One region of the Herbaspirillum sp. C9C3 genome, then DNA from elsewhere that is predicted to be linked to it. Evidence: predicted binding sites of a transcription regulator. Region 1 holds the regulator's gene; each other region holds the start of a gene.
What was found. Region 1 encodes FliA, which starts transcription of late flagellar genes. Its sites were predicted from a motif close to CTAAAGTTTNNNNNNNNNNNGCCGNTA; they were not measured.
Positions count from the first base shown of each region.

Region 1 (7,590 bases):
AGGAAGCAGTACCGGAGAGGTTCACGCCGAAGACGGCCTTCTGGCTGGTGACATCATTGCCGCTGCTGTCCTTGGTGGTATCGGAGGTCAGCTGGATGCTGTTGCCCGGGGCCAGCACGCTGTGACCGATCATGTTGGCCGTGGACAGTGCCTGCGAGGAATTGAGATTGCCCATCAGCGTGGACAGCGAGTTGTTCAACTGGCTGATACCCGAGACGGTCGAGAGCTGCGCCATCTGGGTGGTGAGCTGCGAGTTGTCCATCGGGTTGCTGGGATCCTGGTTCTTCATCTGCGCGATCAGCAGCGTCAGGAAGCGATTCTGGATCGCGTCCGGGCTGTTGTCGTCCAGACTGGAAGAGCTGGTGGTGGTGGACGAGCTGCTGCTCGTACCATTCATTGCGGTGAGCAGGTCACTGGAGACGATTGCCATGATTCAGGTCCTGGTTATTGGCCGATGGTAAGGGTCTTGACGAGCATGGCCTTGGCCGTGTTCATCGTTTCCACATTGGTCTGGTAAGAGCGCGAAGCCGAGATCATGTTGACCATTTCCTCGACCGGATTGACGTTGGGCATGGCCACGTAGCCATTGCCATCGGCCATGGGATGCTTGGGGTCATAGACCAGCTTGGGCGGGGCCTGGTCCTCGACCACGGCCGCGACCTTCACGCCGCTGTCCTTGACCCCGCCCACGGGAATGGCTTCGAACACCACCTGCTTGGCCTTGTAGGGCGTTCCGTCGGGGCTGGTGGCACTGTCGGCGTTGGCGATGTTGCTGGCCGTGGCATTGAGCCGCTGGGCCTGGGCGCTCATGGCCGAGCCGGCCACGTTGAAGATGTTGGAAAGAGACATGGTTTATCAACCCGGTTGGATGGCGTTCAACATGGCCTTGATCTGGCCGTTCACGGCAGTGACGCCGGCTTCGTAGCGAAGGCCGTTGTCGACGAATTCATTGCGTTCCACGTCCAGATCGACCGTGTTGCCGTCCACGCTGCCCTGGGCCGGCGTACGGTACTGCAAGGGCGAACCGCCGATGCTGCCCGGACCATTGTCGGGCGCGGTACCGGCCACGTGGGCCGCGGCAGTGCGCTCCAGCTGCAGGGGCGGCAGGGTGGTGCTCTTGCTGTCCAGCGCATTCTTGAGCGCATCGGCAAAGTTGACGTCACGCGCCTTGTAGTTGGGCGTGTCCGCATTGGCGATGTTGGACGCCAGCACTTGCTGGCGCTGGGCCCGCAGGTTCAGCGCCATCTCGTTGAAACGGAAAAAATCGTCGAGCTTAGAGACCATCGGGTCCTCCGGAAATACCGTCGCTGCGCCGCTCTCGCCTGCCCTTGCCTGGCCGCTTGCGGACTGCGCCGATGATGGAATTACGTAGGCTTGATCATACGTTCGGTCCCCGGACTCTAAGGGGCGATAAAGAGAGAAAAGCCTCCCCTGTTTGCGCTTTTGACCTCGCGCGCGCGAAGTAACATCACTGCCAAGATTCGCCTACGCCCTGCCGGCAAGTTGCACAACATGAAACACCTGAACCACCCCTTGCGCGCCCTGCGCCGCACCTTCGCCGCCCTGGCCCTGCTGGCAGCCGGCCTGGCGACGCTTGCGCCCGCACACGCCCAGATCAGCGCCAACGGCGCCAGCACGGCCAATACTCCCAATACGCCGCAAAAGCAGGACTTATCAGCCTTGCAACAAGTGGCGGAAGAATTCCTGAAAGGCCAGACCTCGGGCCTGCCCGGCAGCGTCACGGTCACCATCGACCCGGTCGATACACGCCTCACACTGGCGGCCTGCCTGGAACCGCAAGCCTTCATGCCCAATGGCGGCCGCCTGTTCGGCCGCACCACGGTCGGCGTCAAGTGCGTGGCGCCCTCCCCCTGGACCATTTACCTGCGCGCCAACGTCCAGGTGATCTCGGATTACCTGGTCGCCGCCGTACCGCTGGCCCAGGGCCAGACCATCAGCGCCAGTGACGTCACCCGCATCCACGGTGACATGTCGACCCTGCCCAGCGGGGTCGTCACCGAAGAATCGCAAGTGGTCGGCCGGGTGGCCAACATGTCTCTGCGCGCCGGCACGCCCCTGCGCCTGGATGCCATCCGCAACCAGCGCGTAGTGCAGCAGGGCCAGGCGGTGCGTGTGGTTTCGACGGGACCGGGTTTCCAGATCTCCACCGAAGCACGCGCCCTGACCAATGCCAACGAAGGCCAGATGGCCCAGGCCCGCACGGCAACCGGCCAGGTCGTCAGCGGCATTGCCAAGGCCGGCGGGATCCTGGAAATCAATTATTGAGCCGGCCAGGCCGGTTTCTTTATTGATATGAAGCAATTTCCCGGAGAGCAACGCCCAGGCGGAACGCAGCGGATCGCCCTGGCAGGAATGTGAAGAAAAGTACCCGAAATGCGCTGATTTCAGGTGCGGGAATGTTAAAGTTTGCCCAGAACTGGTCGATAATCCATACGACAGGCGGGTGCGCTGCGCCCCCACCCTACAAGGAATACTGCCGTGAACGTTAACGACGCCCTCAAATCCGCTGCCCTCAACACCGAGCAGACGCAGACGCAAGCCCGCACCACCGCCCAGGGCGGCGCTGCCGCCGGCAACGGCGCGGCTGCCACCGCCGCCACCTCGGACAGCGTGCGCCTGTCCAGCACCTACCAGGCGCTGGAAACCAAGGGCGACAGCAAGAGCAGCAGCTTTGACGCCAAGAAAGTGGCCGAGATCAAGGCCGCCATTGCCAATGGCACCTTCCAGATCGATCCCGAGAAGGTCGCCAATGGCCTGATCGATACCGTCAAGACCCTCATCAGCGCCCGCCCGGCCTGATCACCTTTCGTTTTTGCAGAGGATCTTTCGCATGAATCCGGCCAGCAAACTGTCCCAGGAACACGCTGCCATGTCGCGCCTGGTGGAAAAACTGACCCAGGAACAGGCTCTGCTGGCCGAAGCCACTGCGGAAGGGCTGACCGACATCATTTCCGAAAAAGCTGCCATCGTTGCTGAAATGTCCACCCTGGCTGGCAACCGTCATGCCTTGCTGGGTACGCTGGGCTACAGCGCAGATGAAGCCGGCATGCAGAAGTGGATGAATGAACAGGCCAGCGAGGCCGACCGCGATCTCTGGGCCGGCCTCTTCGAACTGGCCCAGGATGCCAAGGAACTGAACCGCGTCAATGGCCTGCTGATCGGCAAGAAGCTCTCCATCAACCAGAGCGCACTCACGATTCTGCAAGGCAAGACCGGCACTGGCAATTTCTATGGCCCCGACGGTCAGAACAGCATCAAATCCTCGGGCCGTCGACTGGGTGTGGTGTAACGCTTCCCGCTCAGGCGCGGTGACCAGCAAAAAGCCCGGCATGGCCGGGCTTTGTCGTTAACGTGTCTGCAAATGTGGCATCGGCAAATACGGCATGCTGCTCATTGTCGTACTGCGGACTCAGGCCACCCCGCTCCAGGAATGCTCGCGCAGATAGGTACGCATGCGCGAAATCGCCTGGCTGTGCAGCTGGCATACGCGCGATTCGGAGACACCCATGACCGCACCGATTTCCTTGAGGTTCATTTCCTGCTCGTAGTACAGCGCCATGAGGAGCTGCTCACGCTCGGGCAGGGCCTTGATGGAATCCACCACTGCTTCACGGAAACCGCCGTTGATCAGGCTCTGCAGCGGATCATCCTCACCCTCGCCGGTCTGATAGCGGTCCAGGAAGTGCTCATGACCGCCCTCGTCGTCGTGAAAGTCCTCGTAATAAATCAGTTGATGGCCACCACAGTCGGTCAGCAGGGCCTGGTAATCGCTCAGACTGATCTTCATGTGCTGCGCCACTTCCGCCTCCTGCGGCTGGCGGCCCAGTTGCTGCAGCAGGGTCTGCATGGCCTCTTCCACCTTGCGCGCATTCTGGCGGATGCTGCGCGGCAGCCAGTCGCTGCTGCGCAGTTCGTCGAGCATGGCGCCACGGATACGCTGCACGGCATAGGTCTCAAACTGCGCGCCATGGGTTTCCTCATAGCGGTTGACGGCGTCGAGCAGGCCCATCATGCCGGCCTGGATCAGGTCGTCCACCTCTACGCTGGGGGGCAGCTTGGCCTTGAGCTGATGCGCCAGCTTCCTGACCAGCGGCGCATGCTGCTCCAGCACGTCGTTCTTGCCCTTTTTTCCCTTGACGTTATACATGCACGTCACACTCCCAGGCTGGCACCGTCGGTGGCCATGCGGTAGCTGCTGCCGGTCGCGTCCGGGGTCGCCGTAAAGCGCTTGGAGAGGCGCTGGAACGCCAGCGCCGCCCCGGCGAAGGGAAACACGTCCATCACTGCCCGGCCCTGCCCGGTGGCCCGGCGGATATGGTCATCGGCCGGAATCGACCCCATGAAATTCAATTGCGCCGCCAGGTAACGGCTGGCAGCCTGGGCCATGTTGGCATAGACGGTGCGGGCTTCGGCTTCGGTGGCATCGTTGACGATGAGACTGAAGGGACGGCGACCGATACGGTCGCTCAGGCTCTTCAGGAGCACATAGGCCGATTTGATCGACGAGGCCGTGGTCGACACCTGAATCACGATCTCACCCATTTCCATGGTCGGCACCGGCAGCGACAGGTCGCGCGCCAGCACGCCATTGACCAGGGTGATCTCGGCCTGGCCGATCAGGCTGTCGAAGATCTCGGCCAGCCGTCCTGCGTGCGGGTCGGTGGCCGAAGGAACGCTGCGGCGGGCGATGCGCGCCATCGAAAATCCTTCCGGCAGCAGACGAGTAGCCTCGATCAAGGGACGCTCCATGCGCGCCACCTCCTGCAGCGTGGCCACGTCATGGCGCAAGCCGATGCGCGTCAACAGTCCGGTACTGGCCACGTCGCCATCCACGACCAGCACACTGTGCTTGGCCTGGGACAGCGAGGCCGCCAGGTTGATGAGCATGGCGCTCTTCTCTTCCTCGCCGAGGACGGAGAAGAAGGTAAACAGTCGCGGCACCGGCCTTTCCAGCATCCGGCGCAGTCCTGCTGCCTGGTCGATGTCGTAACTAGCCAAAGCTCACCTCGCGCAGGCCCTTGTCATTCATCGACATCGCGGTCGGCCCGATCACGCCCGGCAACTCGCCCTCCTGGAACTCGAAGGGCGCGGTTTCGCGCTTCTGCTTGAAGGCGCGGTCGGCCAGATACAGCTTGTTGGCCACGTGCAGATCTTCCGGCACGCGCTGACCATTGGCGACGTAATGCAGATTGAGCTTGTGGCGGATCACCACATCGAGCACATTGCCGATGGTGGCGGCTTCATCGAGTTTGGTGATGATGCAGCCGGCCAGACCGGAGCTGGAATAGGCATGCACTACTTCGTTCAGGGTCCCGCCGGTGGCGGTGGCGTTCAGGCACAGCAGGCGCTTGATGTCCACGCCGGCACCGGCCAGCATGGCGTCCTGCTCGGCCACCATCTGATCGCGCTGGCCCACGCCGGCGGTGTCGATCAGCACGGTGTGCTTGCCTTTCAACTCTTCCAGAGCGATGCGCAGGTCGGTCTCATCCTTGACCGAGTGCACCATCACGCCCAGGATCTTGCCGTAGATGCGCAGTTGTTCGTAACCGCCGATGCGGTAGCCGTCGGTGGTGATCAGGGCCAGCTTGCCGGAGCCGTGGCGCATCACGCAGCGCGCCGCCAGCTTGGCGGTGGTGGTGGTCTTGCCCACGCCGGTGGGGCCGACCAGGGCGAAGACGCCGCCGTTTTCGAGCAGCTCGTTTTCGTTGGCCAGGGTATTGAGGTTGCGTGCCAGCACCGACTTGACCCAGAACATGATGTCCTGCGACTTCGAGTTGGCGGGCAGGTTTTCGGTAATCAGACGCGACAGGCTGGCCGAAAAACCGGCCGCCAGCATTTCCTTGAGGACTACACCCTTGAGCGGGTCGCGCTTCTGCGTGCCGCCCCAGGAAATCTCGGCCAACTGGGTTTCCAGTACACCGCGCATGGAGCGGATTTCACTCATGACCTCGGACAGGATTTCATCATAGTCCTTGCCATCGAATTCGGGCAGCGCCGAGCGCGGGCGCATATCCTGCTCGCCGGACTCCTGCGCCTGCTGCGCCGAGGTCGCTGCCCGGCCGCCAGCGGCCTGCTCGGCGCGGCGGCTGCGCCAGACGCGGGCGTCGCTGGCCGATGCAGGTTCTGCCGCGCGCGCCGGGGTACGCGCCTGGGCGGGCTGATCCAGTAGTGGCGCGTTCTCGGGGCGTGCTGCGCGAGTGGGCTGCTGCGCCACCGGGGAGGACAGCAGGGCCGGACGCCGCGGCTGCTGGGCGCTGGGCAAGCCCGACTGCTGCTGCAGCGAAGCCGCCTGGGCACGTCCGTTCGGATCGCGCGCGCCGGTCGGCGCCACCAGGGTGGTCATGTCCTCGTTGGCCATGGCCAGGATCTCCACCCCGTCAGGAATGTTGCGGTTGGAGAGAATGACGGCATCCGGACCAAGCGCCTCGCGAACCTGGCGCCAGGCCTCGCGAGAAGAATTGGCGATAAATTTCTTGACGTTCATGCTTGCCCTCCAACTAGGCTGGTAACTTTAATCGTTTTCGACTCGGGGACTTCAGCGTGCGACAGCACGCGCAACTGCGGCATGGCGCGGCGCAAGAAGCGCGCCAGCAAGGTCCGCAGCGGTGCACCGACCAGCAGCACCGGCGCCAGGCCCATCTGTTCCTGGCGTTGCGCGGCCATCTCGGTCTGCTGTACCAGCGAATCGGCCAGGCCCGGCTCGATACCGCCGGTCTCGCCGCTGGCTTGCAGTGCCTGCATGAGCAGGCGTTCGAGCTTGGAATCGAGGGCCATGACGGCCAGCTCGTTCTCGCCCGGGAAAATCTGTTGCACGATGGCCCGGCCCAAGGCAATCCGCACAATCGCCGTGAGGTCGGTCGGGTCCTGAATGCGCGCGGCATGCTCGGCCAATGTTTCGATGATAGTGCGCATATCGCGGATATGCACCCCTTCCAGCAAGAGGTTTTGCAAGACCTTCTGCAGGGTGCCCAGCGGCAGCATCTTGGGCACCAGGTCTTCCACCAGCTTGGGGGCTTCCTTGGCCAGGTGGTCCAGCAGGCTCTGCACTTCCTGGCGGCCCAGCAGCTCGGCGGCATGGGTGGTGATGAGGTGATTGAGGTGGGTCGCCACCACGGTGCCGGCATCGACCACGGTATAACCCATGGTGGAAGCCTGTTCGCGCAGGCCGCTGTCGATCCACACGGCCGGCAGGCCGAAGGCCGGGTCCGAGGTCATCATGCCCGGCAGCGGACCGGTCACCATGCCGGGATTGATGGCCAGGTACTGGCCGGCATGTGCCTCGCCATTGCCCACTTCCACGCCCTTCAAGGTGATGCGATAGGCCGAGGGTTTCAGTTCCAGGTTGTCGCGGATATGAATCGGCGGCGACAGGAAACCGACCTCCTGGGCGAACTTCTTGCGGATACCCTTGATGCGCTTGAGCAGTTCCCCGCCCTGCCCCTTGTCCACCAGCGGAATGAGGCGATAACCCACTTCCAGGCCCAGGGTATCGACCGGCATGACGTCGTTCCAGGTGGCCTCCTCGGCCTCGGAGGGCGCGGCGGCCGAAGCCGCTGCCTGGGGCGCCGA
Region 1 is NZ_JABFMQ010000001.1:165,822-173,411, reverse strand. Features, by position in the region: gene HNO82_RS00845 (flagellar hook assembly protein FlgD) at 1-430, opposite strand, end outside; gene flgC (flagellar basal body rod protein FlgC) at 445-849, opposite strand; gene flgB (flagellar basal body rod protein FlgB) at 856-1,284, opposite strand; gene flgA (flagellar basal body P-ring formation chaperone FlgA) at 1,513-2,286, shown strand; gene flgM (flagellar biosynthesis anti-sigma factor FlgM) at 2,500-2,820, shown strand; gene HNO82_RS00820 (flagella synthesis protein FlgN) at 2,852-3,310, shown strand; gene HNO82_RS00815 (RNA polymerase sigma factor FliA) at 3,431-4,168, opposite strand; gene HNO82_RS00810 (MinD/ParA family ATP-binding protein) at 4,174-4,977, opposite strand; gene flhF (flagellar biosynthesis GTPase FlhF) at 5,012-6,505, opposite strand; gene flhA (flagellar biosynthesis protein FlhA) at 6,502-7,590, opposite strand, start outside.

Region 2 (7,590 bases), on a different contig from region 1:
GCCGCGGCCGGCACCGCCACTCCACCCGTCCCGACGCCGGCACCCGAGCTGCGACTGCTGGGCACGCTGCGGCGCGACCAGCAATGGATCGCCATCGTCGAACTGCAGGGGAGCACCCGGCAGTTGCAAACCGGCGACGAGCTGCCCGGCAGCCTGGGCCGGGTGCTGGCGGTGCGTGAAGAGGAAGTCGATATGGGCCGGGAAGACGGTGCCCGCCAGACCATGACCATGGCCAGCCTGCCGACGGCCAGTGCGCCAACGATGGCGGCGACGCGCCTGGCCCCGACCCGCGCGCCGATGCGCAGCGTCCGGCGCCGCCTGATCCGACCCGGAGTATCCCCATGAAGATGATCCTGCTCCTGCTCGCCCTGCTGGTGAGCCAGCTTGCGAGCGCAGAGAACCGACTGCTGTCCCTGCACCTGCATCCGGGTGCCGACGGCACGATGCTGGAACTGCGGCTGCAGGCACCGATGGACCCGGCACAAATCGGGACCTTCCATCTGATCAATCCACCGCAACTGGTGCTGGACCTGCCACGGACCAGCGCCGTCGACACGCTTGCCCGCACTGTGGCCGGCAGCGGTCTGGTCAGGCGCATCCAGCTCGCCGCCGATGATGAGCGGCTGCGCCTTCAGGTTTCGCTCAAGCAGGTCGTCACCTATCAACTGCGCGCCGATGGGGATCGTCTGATGGTGGAACTGGCGCAGCGTCCTGCGGCGGACCCGGTCGCGCTGCAATCGATTGAGCTGCGCCGTGGCCCACTGGGCGAGGCGCGCATGACAGTGGAACTGGGCGGCAACGAACACACCGTGCAGGTACGCCAGCTGGGCTCACGCCTGATCGTCGACATCGCCGGAGCCAAGGTACCGCTGGCCTTGCGGCGGCAGGTGGAGACCGGCCAGTTGGGTACGCCGGTCCAGCAATACCGGGTACTTGGCCATCAGGACGGCGCCCGCCTGGTGCTGGAGATGCAGGGCGCGTGGCGCTACCAGGCTTACCAGACCCGGCGGCAGCTGATGATCGATGTCCTGCCGGTCAGTCCGGGCGCTGGCGGCAGGAGCGCGGAGACGGGCTTGCAGGAGGGCAAGACCTATGGCGGGCAGCGGCTCTCGTTGAACTTCCAGAACATTGACGTGCGCACCGCCCTGCAAGTGCTGGCCGAGCAGGGCGGTGTGAACATCATGGCCAGTGACACGGTCACGGGACAGTTGAGCCTGCGCCTCAAGGATCTGCCCTGGGACCAGGTGCTGGATCTGATCCTGCAGGCCAGAGGGCTGGAAATGCGACGCCACGGCGAGGTCCTCTGGGTTGCGCCACGCGACGAGATGCTCGCGCGCGAACGCCTGGAGCTGGAGCAGAAGGCCAGCATCGCCGACCTCGAACCACTGCACGCCGAAAGCTTCCAGCTCAATTACCAGCGCGCCGATACCTTGCGCAAGGCGCTGGGCATCGGCGAAGACGGCAGCACCCAGGCCAATCGCCGCAACGCCCTGCTCTCGCGACGGGGCAGCGCCATGATCGACGGCCATACCAACCAGTTGCTGGTCACCGATACCCTGGCCGTGCTGGCCAACGTACGCAAGCTGATCGAGCGCATCGACGTGGCCTCCCGCCAGGTCCTGATCGAAGCCCGCATCGTGGAAGCCGATGACAGTTTCTCGCGCAACCTGGGCGTCAAGCTCGGGCTGGCCGCTACCACTCGTGGGGCCGCCGTGGGCAATGGCTACGCCGCCATCGGCGAGCGCAGCGGCCAGACACCCGCCACACCTGATCTGTACCTGCGCGAACCGGCCCTGAACTTGCCGGCCGATGGACTCAGCGGTGCCGCCCCCGGCAGCTTCGCCTTCACCCTCTTCAATGCCGCCGCGCAGCGCTTTCTCAACATCGAATTGTCGGCGCTGGAGGCCGAAGGCCGCGGCAAGATCGTCTCCAGCCCGCGCCTGGTCACCGCCGACCAGCAGGCCGCGCTGATCGAACAGGGCGAAGAAATTCCCTACCAGCAAGCCGCCGGTAACGGCAGCACCGCCACCGCCTTCAAGAAAGCCAACCTGAAGCTGGAGGTCACCCCCCAGATTACGCCGGATGGCAACGTCATCCTCGATGTGGACGTCAACAAGGACAGCCGGGGCAGCGTCACGCCCGGCGGACTGGCCATCAACACCAAGCACATCAAGACCAAGGTCCAGGTGGAGGATGGCGGCACGGTCGTCATCGGCGGCATCTATACCCAGACCGACAATGACCATGAGACGCGGGTGCCGCTGCTGGGCGACATCCCGGTGCTGGGGGCGCTGTTTCGCAGCCAGAGCAAGGTGCGGGACAAGACTGAACTGCTGATCTTCCTGACCCCACGCATCGTCGCCGCGCCGCGCCCGTATTGAGCCGCAAGGCCCTGACCACGGGATTTTTCCCCGGTGGCGGGGCAAAGAACGGTAAAATCGCTGTTCCAGGCCCGTGGCGCCGGGCGCGAGCCCGCCAGCAGCGGGCAACACAGCCGTCCACCGGGCGGCAGGCGACCGTGCCGGCAGACGTGCGGCGCCATGACATTGGCCAGTAGCGCAAAGCGCAGAATTCTTAGATATGACGGGAAGCATCTTCCTTGTCGGCCTGATGGGAGCCGGCAAGACCACCATAGGCCGGGCCCTGGCCAAAAAGCTGAACAAGCGTTTCGTCGATTCGGACCACGAGATCGAAGCGCGGACCGGCGCCACCATCCCGGTGATCTTCGAGATCGAGGGCGAGGAGAACTTCCGTCGCCGCGAAGCCGAGGTCATCCGCGAGCTCGCAGCCCAGCCCGACATCGTGCTGGCCACGGGCGGCGGTGCGATCCTGCGTGCCGAGAATCGCGAGAATCTCAAGAAAGGCGGCACCGTCGTCTACCTGCGTGCCAGCATCAACCAGATCCTGCAACGCACCGGGCGCGACAAGAACCGTCCGCTGCTGCAAACCGCCGACCCGCGCCGCAAGCTCGAAGAGCTTTCGCGCCAGCGCGATCCGCTGTATCGCGAAGTGGCCGACTTCGTGGTCGAGACCAACCGGCCCAATGTGCAGTTCCTGGTACAGACCATCATCAGCCACCTGGAACTCTCGCCCAAGGAAGGTGCCTGGCAAGCGGTACCGGCACCTGAGGAAACCATCGTCCTGGAAACCGCCAGCGCAGTCCTGACCCAGGCTGCCGATGGCACCACCACGCTCTCGCGCAGTCATTCCACCCAGATCCTTCATGGCGCTGTCAGCGCCGAACCCAGCCTTCGCAGCATGAACCAGCACATCGCCTCCGCCGCCACCACGATCGCCTCCCTGACCCTCAACGTCGACCTGGGCGAGCGCAGCTATCCCATCCACATCGGCCGCGGGCTGCTGGACGACCCCACCCTGCTGCCGCAATACGTCAAGGGCAAGCGCGTGGCCATCGTTACCAATGACAAGGTCGGCCCGCTCTACCTGGACAAGGTAGCGCAGGCCCTGCGCGCAGCCGGCAAGCAGGTCACCGAGATCGTGCTGCCCGATGGCGAAGAGGAGAAGAACTGGGCCAGCCTGATGAAGATCTTTGATCGTCTGCTGGCCGACAAGTGTGATCGCAAGACCACTCTGGTCGCACTGGGTGGCGGCGTGATCGGCGACCTCACCGGCTTTGCCGCGGCCTCCTACATGCGCGGCGTGCCCTTCGTGCAAGTGCCCACGACCTTGCTCTCGCAGGTGGATTCGTCGGTCGGCGGCAAGACCGGCATCAATCATCCGCTGGGCAAGAACATGATCGGGGCCTTCTACCAGCCGCAGGCCGTCATCGCCGATACCGCCACCCTGCACACCCTGCCTCCGCGCGAGCTGGCGGCCGGCATTGCCGAAGTCATCAAGCACGGCGCCATCATCGATGCGCCCTTCTTCGACTGGATCGAAACCAATATGGCGCGCCTGGTCTCCAAGGATGACGCCGCCCTGGCCTATGCCATCCAGCGCTCCTGCGAGATCAAGGCCGAGGTGGTGCGCCAGGACGAGCGCGAAGGTGGCCTGCGCGCCATCCTCAACTTCGGCCACACCTTCGGCCACGCCATCGAGAATGGCCTTGGTTATGGTCAATGGCTGCATGGTGAAGCGGTGGGCTGTGGCATGGTGATGGCGGCGGACCTGTCGCAGCGCCTGGGCTACATCGATGCCGCCACGTGCGAACGCATCCGAGCCGTGACCGCCGCCGCCGGCCTGCCCACCGTGGCTCCCGACCTGGGCACGGAACGCTGGCTGGACCTCATGGAAGTGGACAAGAAGAATGAAGGTGGCGCGATCAAGTTCATCCTGATCAAGCCGCTGGGCAGTCCTCTGATTACCAACGCGCCGCAGGAGTTGCTCTTGCAAACCCTGGCGGCCTGCACCGGAGCATGAACATGCACACTGAAGCGCCTGACCATCTCGCCCCCTATGCCGCCCACTCGGCAAGTTCGCGAGGTCGGCGCTACAGTGAAACCCCGCCCGGATCGCGCAGCGAGTTCCAGCGCGACCGTGACCGCATCGTCCACTCCACCGCCTTCCGCCGTCTCGAATACAAGACGCAGGTCTTCGTCAATCATGAGGGCGACCTGTTCCGTACGCGCCTGACCCACAGCATCGAAGTCGCACAGATCGCCCGTTCGTGCGCGCGCAACCTGCAACTGAACGAAGACCTGGTGGAAGCCATCTCGCTGGCACACGACCTGGGCCACACTCCCTTCGGTCATGCCGGGCAGGACGAGCTGAACCACTGCATGAAGCATCACGGCGGCTTCGAGCACAACCTGCAGAGCCTGCGCGTGGTCGATGAACTGGAGCAGCACTACGCTGCCTTCGATGGCCTGAACCTCACCTTCGAGACGCGCGAGGGCATCCTCAAGCACTGCTCCCTGCACAATGCCCGGCAGCTGGGCGAGATCGGCGTGCGTTTCCTGGAAAAGAAACAGCCTTCGCTGGAAGCGCAACTGGCCAACCTGGCCGACGAGATCGCCTACAACAATCACGACATCGACGATGGCCTGCGTTCCGGACTGCTGACCATGGAACTGATGAGCGAAGTCGATTTCTTCGCGCGCCATCTGCGCGAGGTCGAACAGACCTACCCCGGCATCACTGGCCGTCGCGTCATTCATGAGACGGTGCGTCGCATGATCAATGCACTCATCATCGATCTGAACCAGACCTCGCGCAGCCGCATCGCCGAGATCGCACCCCGCGACATCGAAGATGTACGCAATGCACCGCAGTTGATCGCCTTCTCCGATGCCATGGCTGCCGAAGCCGCCATCCTGAAGAAATTCCTGCGCGAGAAGCTCTACCGCCATTACCAGGTCAACCGCATGACCGCCAAGGCACGCCGCATCATCGCCGAGATGTTCGACACCTTCATCGGCCAGCCCAACCTGCTGCCGCCGGATTATCAGGTCAAGGGCATCGTCGATGAAACCCAACGGCTGGACAAGCAGGCGCGCAAGGTGGCCGACTACATCGCGGGCATGACGGATCGCTATGCCATCCGCGAACATCGACGCCTGTTCGTGATGGAGTGAGGCGTGAGCGAGTGGGTGCAAAGCCCACGTTGAACGCAGTGTCTCGAGACGTTGCGTTTTCATTCAGCTCATCCGTGCGCGCTCATTGTCTTGCTGCCAGCACGATTTCATTACCTCACTGCAATTGAAATCCCGCTGCCAGCAACGTGCGCACATTTCGTTACATTTTTTCTTGATTGCCTGTGCCCATCGCAGGCCGCCCGACGGCACGCACGGTATCGCCGCAAATCCTTTTCCAGCAAGGCTCTTCGAAAGATTGCGCGAATGCAATGCAGACTTGTCAACGAACTGCCCCAGAAACTGAAGGATGTAAATTTCTGTCAACATCAAGTCCGCTTTGAACGGGCCGTTATGCAGCAATGGAGTGGATGCGCATGGTGCGCAGTTTCGCTTCCGTGGATCCGTCTCCCCCTTGATGCCCGGATCCCCTTTCTTTTTCAGGAGACCGTCATGGCAATCGGCAACACCACCGGCTTGGACACCAAGTCCCTGCTGCCCACCACCTCCGCTTCCCCCTCGTCGAGCTCTGCAGGGGGGTCTGGCAACGACCAACTGTCCGCGACCTCGGACGACAGCGCCAGCAGCGACAAGATCGCCCAGGCCAAGCAAGCCAACCTGCTCACCGTGAGTGGTGCCAAGGCCCAGTTCAACCTGTCCATCGTGCAATCATCGCTGGAGGTGTCGCTACAGACTCAGAGCGATCCGCTGTCATTGGTCTACAAGACGGCCATCGAGAACATCAACGACATCCTGCGCCCGCAGCTGGGCGACAACGCAATCCAGACGGCGGCAACGCAAGACAATTCGCCCGAGGCTACGGCCGGGCGTATCGTTTCCTTCATCACCAACATGTTCGACCTCTTCAAGCAGAACAACCCGGACAAGGAAGACGCCAGCAACATCGATGACTACATGAATCTCATCTTCAAGGGCGTCGACCAGGGCTTCAAGGAAGCCCGCGGCATTCTCGATAGTCTCAACGTGCTGCAGGGTGACATCGCCGGCAACATCGACAAGACCTACGACCTGGTTCAAAAGGCGCTGGGCGACTTCATCAACAAGGTCAAGGGCGGCAAGCAGGAGGGTGAGGATGGCACCGGCAGCGATGGCAATGCGGATGGCCAGAGCGGCACGCTGGTGGCCAGCGAGACGACGGTAAGCATTTCCGTCTCGGTGAGCCAGACGCGGATCAGTACCAGCGCGTGATGCGATCCGGCGCCAAGCTGGACATCACCCTGCTGACGGTCGCCAACGGGCGGCCGTTTTTTTATCGGTCTTTGGAAAGGCCATCGAGCCATTCGACTGTCTCGTCAAAGCCGCTGTTCTGCGCATGGACGTTGACGGCCCTGAACAACAGACAGTGAAAGACCAGGGAGAGAATCTGGGCCGCGAAGAAGAACAACCATTTTCCGGGGCCACCGGAAAATTGGAATTCCGGCTCGAAGATGAGAAAGAGCTCAATCGCGCTGGCCACGGCCTGGATCACGCACAGTATCTTCATCACCACGGCGCCGATCCGGCTGGGATGGAGGTAATGAATCCACGGTATGGCGGCGATCACAAGGAGCAGCAGAACATCGAAACCGATCGGCGGACCGAACCGCCTCATGATCAGGCGCAAGATGGTATTGAAAGTACCGAAGGCGATGAAGGCAAGCAAGGCCTTCAGCAGACGGGGATGATCGAGTTGATACACGGACCTTGATTCCAAATCACGCTCCTTGACATATTGAAGCGCATGGTCTGGATGAGAGGATGCAACGCTGTGTCATCTCATCGACAGACTGCGCATAGGCGGGCAGCCATAGTAATGAAAGAGGAGATGAGCCCTCGCAGAAGCGATGCTTTACCTTCCAAAACTAAAAATAGTTGGAGAAGATGAACACGCTGAAGTGCACATGGTGAACAGCCGCAAAAAAAATGGCTGCTCCCGTCAGGAGCAGCCATCTTCCCTACCTAGCAGCACGGTACGGCAGGTATGGGCATGAACATCCACAAACGCGGAGGCCGATCACACGCCCATCAATCGATCACATCACCCACGCAACTTGGCAAA
Region 2 is NZ_JABFMQ010000026.1:7,587-15,176, reverse strand. Features, by position in the region: gene HNO82_RS18905 (hypothetical protein) at 1-345, shown strand, start outside; gene HNO82_RS18900 (type IV pilus secretin PilQ) at 342-2,381, shown strand; gene aroKB (bifunctional shikimate kinase/3-dehydroquinate synthase AroKB) at 2,581-4,380, shown strand; gene HNO82_RS18890 (deoxyguanosinetriphosphate triphosphohydrolase) at 4,383-5,534, shown strand; gene HNO82_RS18885 (DUF5610 domain-containing protein) at 5,985-6,740, shown strand; gene HNO82_RS18880 (hypothetical protein) at 6,802-7,230, opposite strand; gene HNO82_RS18875 (Tex family protein) at 7,570-7,590, opposite strand, start outside.
Region 2: the regulator FliA is predicted to act here: its motif matches at 5,860-5,886, upstream of HNO82_RS18885 (DUF5610 domain-containing protein).

Region 3 (7,590 bases), on a different contig from region 1:
AGCCCGCGGGTCTTGGCGGCCAGCGTGCCGCTGTCGCCGAGGATGCTGTCCATCACCTTCTGCAGCTTGGGTACCACGCCGCCGGCGCCGCTGAAGAGATTGCTGACCGCCTCGAAATCCTTGTTGCCCGCCGCCGTCAGCTTGCTGGCCTCCAGCGCCAGCGTGCCATCCTTCTGGAACGAGATCCCCACCTGCGAGAGATTCATGCGACCGTCCGCGCCCAGCGCACCCAGCATGGTGCTGCGGATCTGCGCCATCATGCTCAGTACCGAGGACTCGGCTGCCAGCGGGGAGCCGGTACTGGCCTGGCCCTTGGTGGTGGACGGGGTCTGCCTGGTGAGGTTGGCGACCGCCTTGGCCAGCGTATTGTAGGCGCTCACGAAACTGTTGGCCGCCGTGGTCAGACCGCTGGTGTCGTTGGTGACGGACAGCGAAAAGTCGTCGGCCGGGGTGGTGAGCTTGGTCAGATTGAGCGTCACCCCCGAAATCGCATTGCTGACCTTGTTGGTGGTGCTGGTCACGGCCACGCCATCGATGGTCAGCCGGGCATCCTGCGCCTTGGCCAACTGCCCCATGCTGCTGCCGGCCAGGTCGGCGTAGTCATTGCTGCCGACCAGCTTGATGGGCGCATTGCCGGCCGGGGTCAGCACCAGATGGTCCTTGCTGCCGTCATTGCTGATGCTGGCGGTGACCCCGGTGCCGGCATCGTTGATGGCCTTCATCACGTCGTTCAGTCCGATCGCGCCGCTGTTGTCGAGATCGCTCGGGGTGATGGTGAAGGACGTGCTGCCCACCTGCAGCGTCAGGCTGCCCGTGCCATAGGTCTGGTTGGTCGCCACGCCGGTGGTGGTGACGGTGCCGCTCGGGTCGAAGTTGAACACCGCGAAATTGCCCGTGCCGCTCACCCGCAGGCTGTTGGCCGCACCGCTGTCCTTGGCGGTCAGCACCAGGTGGTCGTTGCTGCCGTCGCTGACGATGGCCGCATTCACGCCCGCCTCGCTGGCATTGATGGCGTCGCGCACGCCGGCCAAGGTGTTGGACTTGGGCTGGATCAGGGTGGTCGAGCCGTTGCCGGTCTTGATGGCCAGCACGCCATTGTCGAAGGTCGTGCCCGGTGCGATGCCGGCCGAACTGACCTTGACCGCCTGCGCCAGCTGGTTCACGCCGATGCTGTACTTGCCGGCGGCGGCCTTGGTGGCGTCGCGCGGGGCCTGGATCTGGGTGACCGAGCCCGCGACCGCCGGGTCGTAGTTCAGCCCCGCCAGCGAGTTGTTGGCCGTGAGCTTGATGGTGTTGGCCGTGCCGCCGGTATTGGCTTCCAGCACCAGATGGGCGCCGCTGCCATCGGTCACGATGGAGGCCGACACGCCCGCCTTGGCGGCGTTGATGGCGTCACGCACCCCGGCCAGCGTGGCATTGGCCTGCAAGGTGATGAAGCGGGGCGAGCCGGTGCCGACCTTGATGGCGATGGAGTCGCCGGCATTGAAGGTGGTGCCGCTGGCATAGCCGCCGGATTTGAGCTTCTGCGCCAGGACCTTGGTCGAATCGTCGCTGTTGGCCTCGGCCGTGAACGGATCGGTGGTCAGGTTGCTGCCGGCGCCGGCGTTGGAGACGGTAGTCTTCTGGGCGCTGAAGCTGGCGGCCGTCATGAGCTTCAACGCACTCTGGTAGCTCGATAGCGCATTCTTGAGCGAACCATAGGCGGAGATGAGCGTATTGAACCCGCTTTCCTTGGCCTTCAGTGGTGTGAGTCTGGATTTGCTCTCCACCGCAATGAGCTGATTGACCAGCGTCGCGACGTCAAGCGGACCGGCCGATGTCGATACCGTCCCCGTGGAAGTTGCCATGTTGACCCCTGAATAACGATGATTTTCTAGTAATTTGAGAAACTGACGGTCCGTCAGCACACCCGAAGGTTAACGGCGCATCTTTACAAAAGTAAAGGGCAGTTTGCTGACCGATGGTGGGGATTTCCGGGGGTTTTTGTGGAGATTGGATGGAGATGCTGCAAGCGGGCCGTTGCGGCCTGTCGTGATGGCGGCTCAGGCAGCCGCCAGGGGCAGGCGCGCGGGGACGGCGCTTGCGGGGCGAAATGAAGGAACTTGCGCAGAAGGGGCCGCGCGGCCCGCCAACGGGCGATGGCCCGCCAGCGGACTCAGGTCTGGATGAACTTTTCCAGCGGGTAGTGGTGCTTGATGAACGGCGACTTGATGACGATGTAGCTGAAATACTTCTCGATGCGCAGGTTCTGTTCCAGCAGCGACTCGATCACGCTCTGGTAGTGCACCACGCTGCGGGTCATGAACTTGAGCAGGTAGTCATAGCCACCGCTGACCAGATGGCATTCGATGATCTCATCGACATTGCGGATGGTGGCTTCGAACTTGGCGAAGTCTTCGCGGCGATGGTCCGACAGCGTCACTTCGGTGAAGACGATCTGGACGTCGGCCAGCTTTTCCAGGCGGATATAGGCGCCATAGCCGCTGATGTAGCCAGCCTTCTCCAGGCGCTTGACGCGGATCAGGCAGGGGCTGGGGGAGAGGCCGACGGCGTCGGCCAGGATTACATTGGTAATGCGGCTATTTTGCTGCAGGTGACACAAAATCCTCAGATCGATCCGGTCCAGTTTCAACGCGCCGTTAGTCATCATGTTGCCTCGGGTTATTCGACTCAGCCTGCCGGTCTTGCGCGCGTGTGTCACGCAGCGAAGTCCGGCAGGATGTAGCAGGGCATTTTAACCCCTCCCGCCGTGATTTCCCCATCGGACAGGAGGCGATACTCGCATTGGCCGCTTCAGCGCACGGCCTGGCGAACCTCGGCTTGGGCCAGCACTTCATCGAGGATGGCCCGCAGACGCGCAAACATCAGCGCAAAATCGTCTTCGGTATAGCACAGCGCCGGTGCGAAGCCGAGGATGTTGTCGCCAAAGGCGCGGAACACCAGCCCGTGCCGATAGGCCACCTGGAAGATGCGATCATGCAGCTTCAGTTCCGGCGCGAAGCGCGCCTTGGTCGTCTTGTCGGCCACCAGTTCCAGCGCACCCAGCAGGCCCCGGCTGCGGGCATCGCCCACCAGCGGATGATCCAGCAGCGCGCGCAGGCCACCGGCAAACACCGGTTCCAGACGGCGGCCGTTTTCCAGCAGGCCGCCTTCCTCATACAGCCGCAGGACCTCCAGCGCCACCGCCGCACTGACCGGATGGGCCGAGTAGGTCTGGCCATGGCCGACCACGGTGCTCATCGGCGCGCCATCGGCAATACCGTTGTAGATGCGGTCCGACATCATCACCGCACCCATGGGCGCGTAACCCGCGGTCAGGCCCTTGGCCATGGTCATCAGGTCGGGCTGCACGTCCTCATCCAGGCAGGCGAACATCGGACCGGTGCGCCCGAAACCGGTAATGACTTCGTCCACCACGAACAGAATGTCCAGTGCATTGCAGGCCAGCTGCATGGCCTTCAACCAACCCTTGGGCGGCACCACCACGCCACCCGAGCCCTGGATCGGTTCGCAGAAGAAGGCGGCGACATTGTCCGCGCCCAGTTCGGCGACCTTGTCGCGCAACGATTGCACCGAGGCCGCGATGATCGCTTCGTCACCCTGCAGCTCGCTGCGGTAGGGATAAGGCGAGGGCAGGTAATGCTGGGTCGGCAGCGGCAGGTTGAAATTGAAATGGAAATTGGGCAGCGCCGTCAGGCCCGCCCCCACGGAAGACGAGCCGTGATAACCGCGTTGCAGCGAGATGAAATGCTTCTTGCCCGGCTTGCCGATGGAATTGTGATAGTGCGTAATGTAGCGAATGGCCGCATCTACCGCGTCCGAGCCGCCCAGCGTGAAGTAGACGTGCTTCAACGATGCCGGGCTGATGTCCACCAGCTTCTTGGCCAGCAGGATGGCCGGTTCCGAGGCGAAGTGGAAATAGCCGGTGGCATACGGCAGGCGCTGCATCTGCTCGGTGGCCGCGCGGATCACGCTCTGCTGACCATACCCGGTATTGACGCACCACAGGCCCGAGAAGGCATCCAGCAACTGCTTGTCCTGGTGGTCGGTCAGGTAGGCACCCTGGCCGGACTTGAGGATGATGGGGCCCAGCTCTTCATGTTCGCGGAAGCTGGCAACAGGGTGGATCAGGTGGCTGCGGTCAAGCGCGGCCAGGGCGGAAGTTTGCATAGAGATGGACTCGCTGAAGATGCGTTGAACAAGGCCGTGCAGGCAAACGGCACAACCGGCATGTGTTCTATCCTATGCCCCTGGCCTCGCAGCCGATGCGCAAGATGCGGGCCTGAAAAAGCATCTTCATGGGTTTTGCGCGCTGCTGCGGCATTTTCTGCGGCAGCAGCACGACCACCTCAGCCTAGCGCCTGATTGACGATGGAAAACAGCTGCATGCCCGCATCGCGCGCCGGCGCTTCACCCTTGCACATGCGCGTGACGTGGTCCACGCAGGTCAGGCCCAGCTTGTCGAACCAGGCCGGCAGGCCGCTCGATTCGAATACGTCGATGCGGATGAACGAATCCGAATAGGTATTGATCCAGTGCGCGATCAATCCCTTGGCACGTTCCGCGTCCGGCGCCACCACCGGCCCGATCACGCGCCCGTGGCCGAAGCGGCGCACCAGCGCAAAGCCCAGCATCTCGCCATCACGGTCCAGTGCCACACCTTCCGACATCTCCAGCAGTGCCAGCAGCAGCTTGCTGCGATCCATGCCGGTGGCTTGGGCATCCAGTTCCAGCAGGCGATGCACGTCATTCTTGCCCATCGGCCGCACGCGCTCGCCCGGTGGCAGTGAGACCAGCACCGGTTGCGCCGAGGATCCCTGGAACTGGTGCAGCACATCCTGCTGCACGAAACCCAGTTGCTTGTAGAGCGGCATGCCGGCAGCCGTGGCATTGACGATGAGGCTGCGGCCATTGACCTGGCTGGCGGCGTGCTGCATGAGCCGCCGTCCCAGGCCGCGCCGCTGCAACTCGGTCTGCACCAGCAACATGCCAATGACTGCGTGGTGCTCGCCATAGGTGGTGCAGACCACGCTGCCCACCGTGCGCAGCGGGGCATCCGATGCCGTATTTTCGAGCAGGTAGCCTTGCCCCATCTGCAGCAGGAAATTCCAGTCTTCCAGCCGGTGCGGCCACTTGAAGCGCAGCGACAGCCGGTGGCAGTGGCCCAGGTCATCTGCGGCCATGGGCCGCAAGAGCAGATCGGGCAAGGGCGCGCGGACGGTCTCGGGATCGTGGGTGGACAGCGCGGGCATGGGGACTCCTGTTGGTTTCAGTGGGAGGGGCGGCAGTGCAAAGCCTGCCTCAGAGCTGGCCCTGGCAAACGTATTTGGTATGCAGGTAATCATCCAGGCCATGTACCGAACCTTCACGGCCATAACCGGATTCCTTCACACCGCCGAAGGGCGCGGCTTCCGCCGCCAGCGCACCTTCGTTGACGCCCACGATACCGCTTTCCAGGGCATCGGTGACGCGATGGATGCGGCGCACATCGGTCGAGTAAAAATAGGCCGCCAGGCCAAAGGGCGTGGCATTGGCGGCGAGGATCACTTCCTCTTCGGTGGCGAAGCGGGTGATTGGCGCCACCGGTCCGAAGGTCTCTTCGCAGCTGCACTGCATCGCGCCGGTGACGTTGGCCAGCACGGTAGGCGCGTAGTAGTTGTCGCTTTCAAAGCCGGGACCCTGCAGGCGCTTGCCCCCGGTGATCACGCGCGCACCCCGTTCGATGGCATCGCGCACGTGCTGGTCGATCTTGGCGATGGCGCGGGCATTGATCATGGGGCCGATCTGCGAGGCAGCATCGGTGGCCGGACCGACCTTGAGCGCTGCGACCCGCGCGCCCAGCTTGGCCACGAAGGCTTCATAGACCTTGTCCTGCACGTAGATGCGATTGGGGCTCACGCAGGTCTGGCCGCCATTGCGGAACTTGGCGGCCATCACGCCATCGATGGCGGCATCCACATCGGCATCGTCAAAGACGATGAAGGGCGCGTTGCCCCCCAGTTCCAGCGAGAGTTTCTTGAGCGTATCGGCCGAATGACGCGCCAGGTGCTTGCCCACGGCGGTCGATCCGGTGAAGCTGATCTTGCGCACGCGCCCGTCGGCCAGCCACACGTCGACCACTTCCGGGGTGCGTTCGCGCGAGGCGGTGACGATGTTGATGACGCCAGCCGGCACGCCTGCTTCCAGCGCCAGGCGGATCAGCGCCAGCGAGGTCAGCGGCGTATCCTCGGCCGGCTTGCAGACCACCGTGCAGCCCGCAGCCAGGGCCGGGGCGATCTTGCGGGCGATCATCGCCGCCGGGAAATTCCAAGGCGTGATGGCCGCCACCACACCGACCGGTTCCTTCAGCGCCATCATGCGACGACCACTGACCGGTGCCGGGATGATGTCGCCATTGGCGCGCGTGGCTTCCTCGCCGAACCATTCCACATAGCTGGCGGCATAGGCCACTTCACCCTTGGCTTCGGCCAGCGGCTTGCCCTGCTCGCGCGAGATCAGGCGACCAAGGTCTTCCTGGTGCGCCAGCAGCAGGTCGTTCCAGCGCTTGATGATGGTGGCGCGCTGCTTGGCCGGCGTGGCACGCCAGGCCGGGAAGGCGGCGACGGCGGCATCGACGGCGGCGCGGGCATCGGCAGCACTGCCGTCAGGGACGGTGGCGAACACCTGGCCGGTGGCCGGGTCGGTCACCTCCAGCACACGGCCATCGGCCGCAGCGCGCCACTCGGCGCCGATCAGTTGGGTGCCGGGCATCAGGTCCTGGCGTTGCAGAGTCAGAGTCAGAGAGGTCATGGTGAGCATTCAGCAAAAGTTAATGCAGCTATCAACGAGCATTCAATAAAAGTTAATGCAGCCGGCGGCGCGTCATCACGCCAACTTGTCCTTGATCTGGTAATACAGGCCGATCACCGGCAGGAACCAGGGCGGGCCGAAGTGACCAGGGATGGCCGGCCACTCGCGTTCACGCCAGGGGTTGGCCAGCGTGTCGCCGGCCAGCACCCGCGCCATGCACTGGCCCATGTGTACCGACATCTGGGTGCCATGGCCGCTGTAGCCCATGGAGTAATACAGGCCATCGCGTTCACCGGCTTGCGGCAGGCGGTCGCGGGTCATGTCGACCAGCCCGCCCCAGCAGTAGTCCAGGCGCACCTGGCCCAGTTGCGGGAAGGTCTGGTGCAGGCCCTGACGCAGGATCTCGCCGCTGGCCGCATCGGATTGCGGGCTGGAAATCGCAAAGCGCGCCCGGCCACCGAAGACCAGGCGGGTATCGGGCGTCATGCGGAAATAGTGGTGGATGTTGGCCACCGTGGTGTAGGTACGTTGCTTGGCCAGCAGGGCCGCAGCGCGTTCGGCACCCAGCGGTTCGGTCACCACGATGAAGCTGCCGACGGGCACGATGCGCCGGCGCAGCCAGCCGAAGCTGCCATAGGCACCGTGACGGCTGGCACCGGTGGCCAGCAGCACCTGCTTGGCGATGACGGTGCCGCGCGCGGTATGGACGCGATGCGCGTGCGTGTCACCGATGCGTTCCAGTCGCCGCACTTCGGTGCCGGTATGGATGGCCGCGCCATGGCGCTCTGCCGCCGTGGCCAG
Region 3 is NZ_JABFMQ010000031.1:14,224-21,813, forward strand. Features, by position in the region: gene fliD (flagellar filament capping protein FliD) at 1-1,847, opposite strand, end outside; gene HNO82_RS20120 (Lrp/AsnC family transcriptional regulator) at 2,156-2,650, opposite strand; gene HNO82_RS20125 (aspartate aminotransferase family protein) at 2,794-4,170, opposite strand; gene HNO82_RS20130 (GNAT family N-acetyltransferase) at 4,350-5,252, opposite strand; gene HNO82_RS20135 (NAD-dependent succinate-semialdehyde dehydrogenase) at 5,302-6,798, opposite strand; gene HNO82_RS20140 (NAD(P)/FAD-dependent oxidoreductase) at 6,865-7,590, opposite strand, start outside.
Region 3: the regulator FliA is predicted to act here: its motif matches at 1,918-1,944, upstream of fliD (flagellar filament capping protein FliD).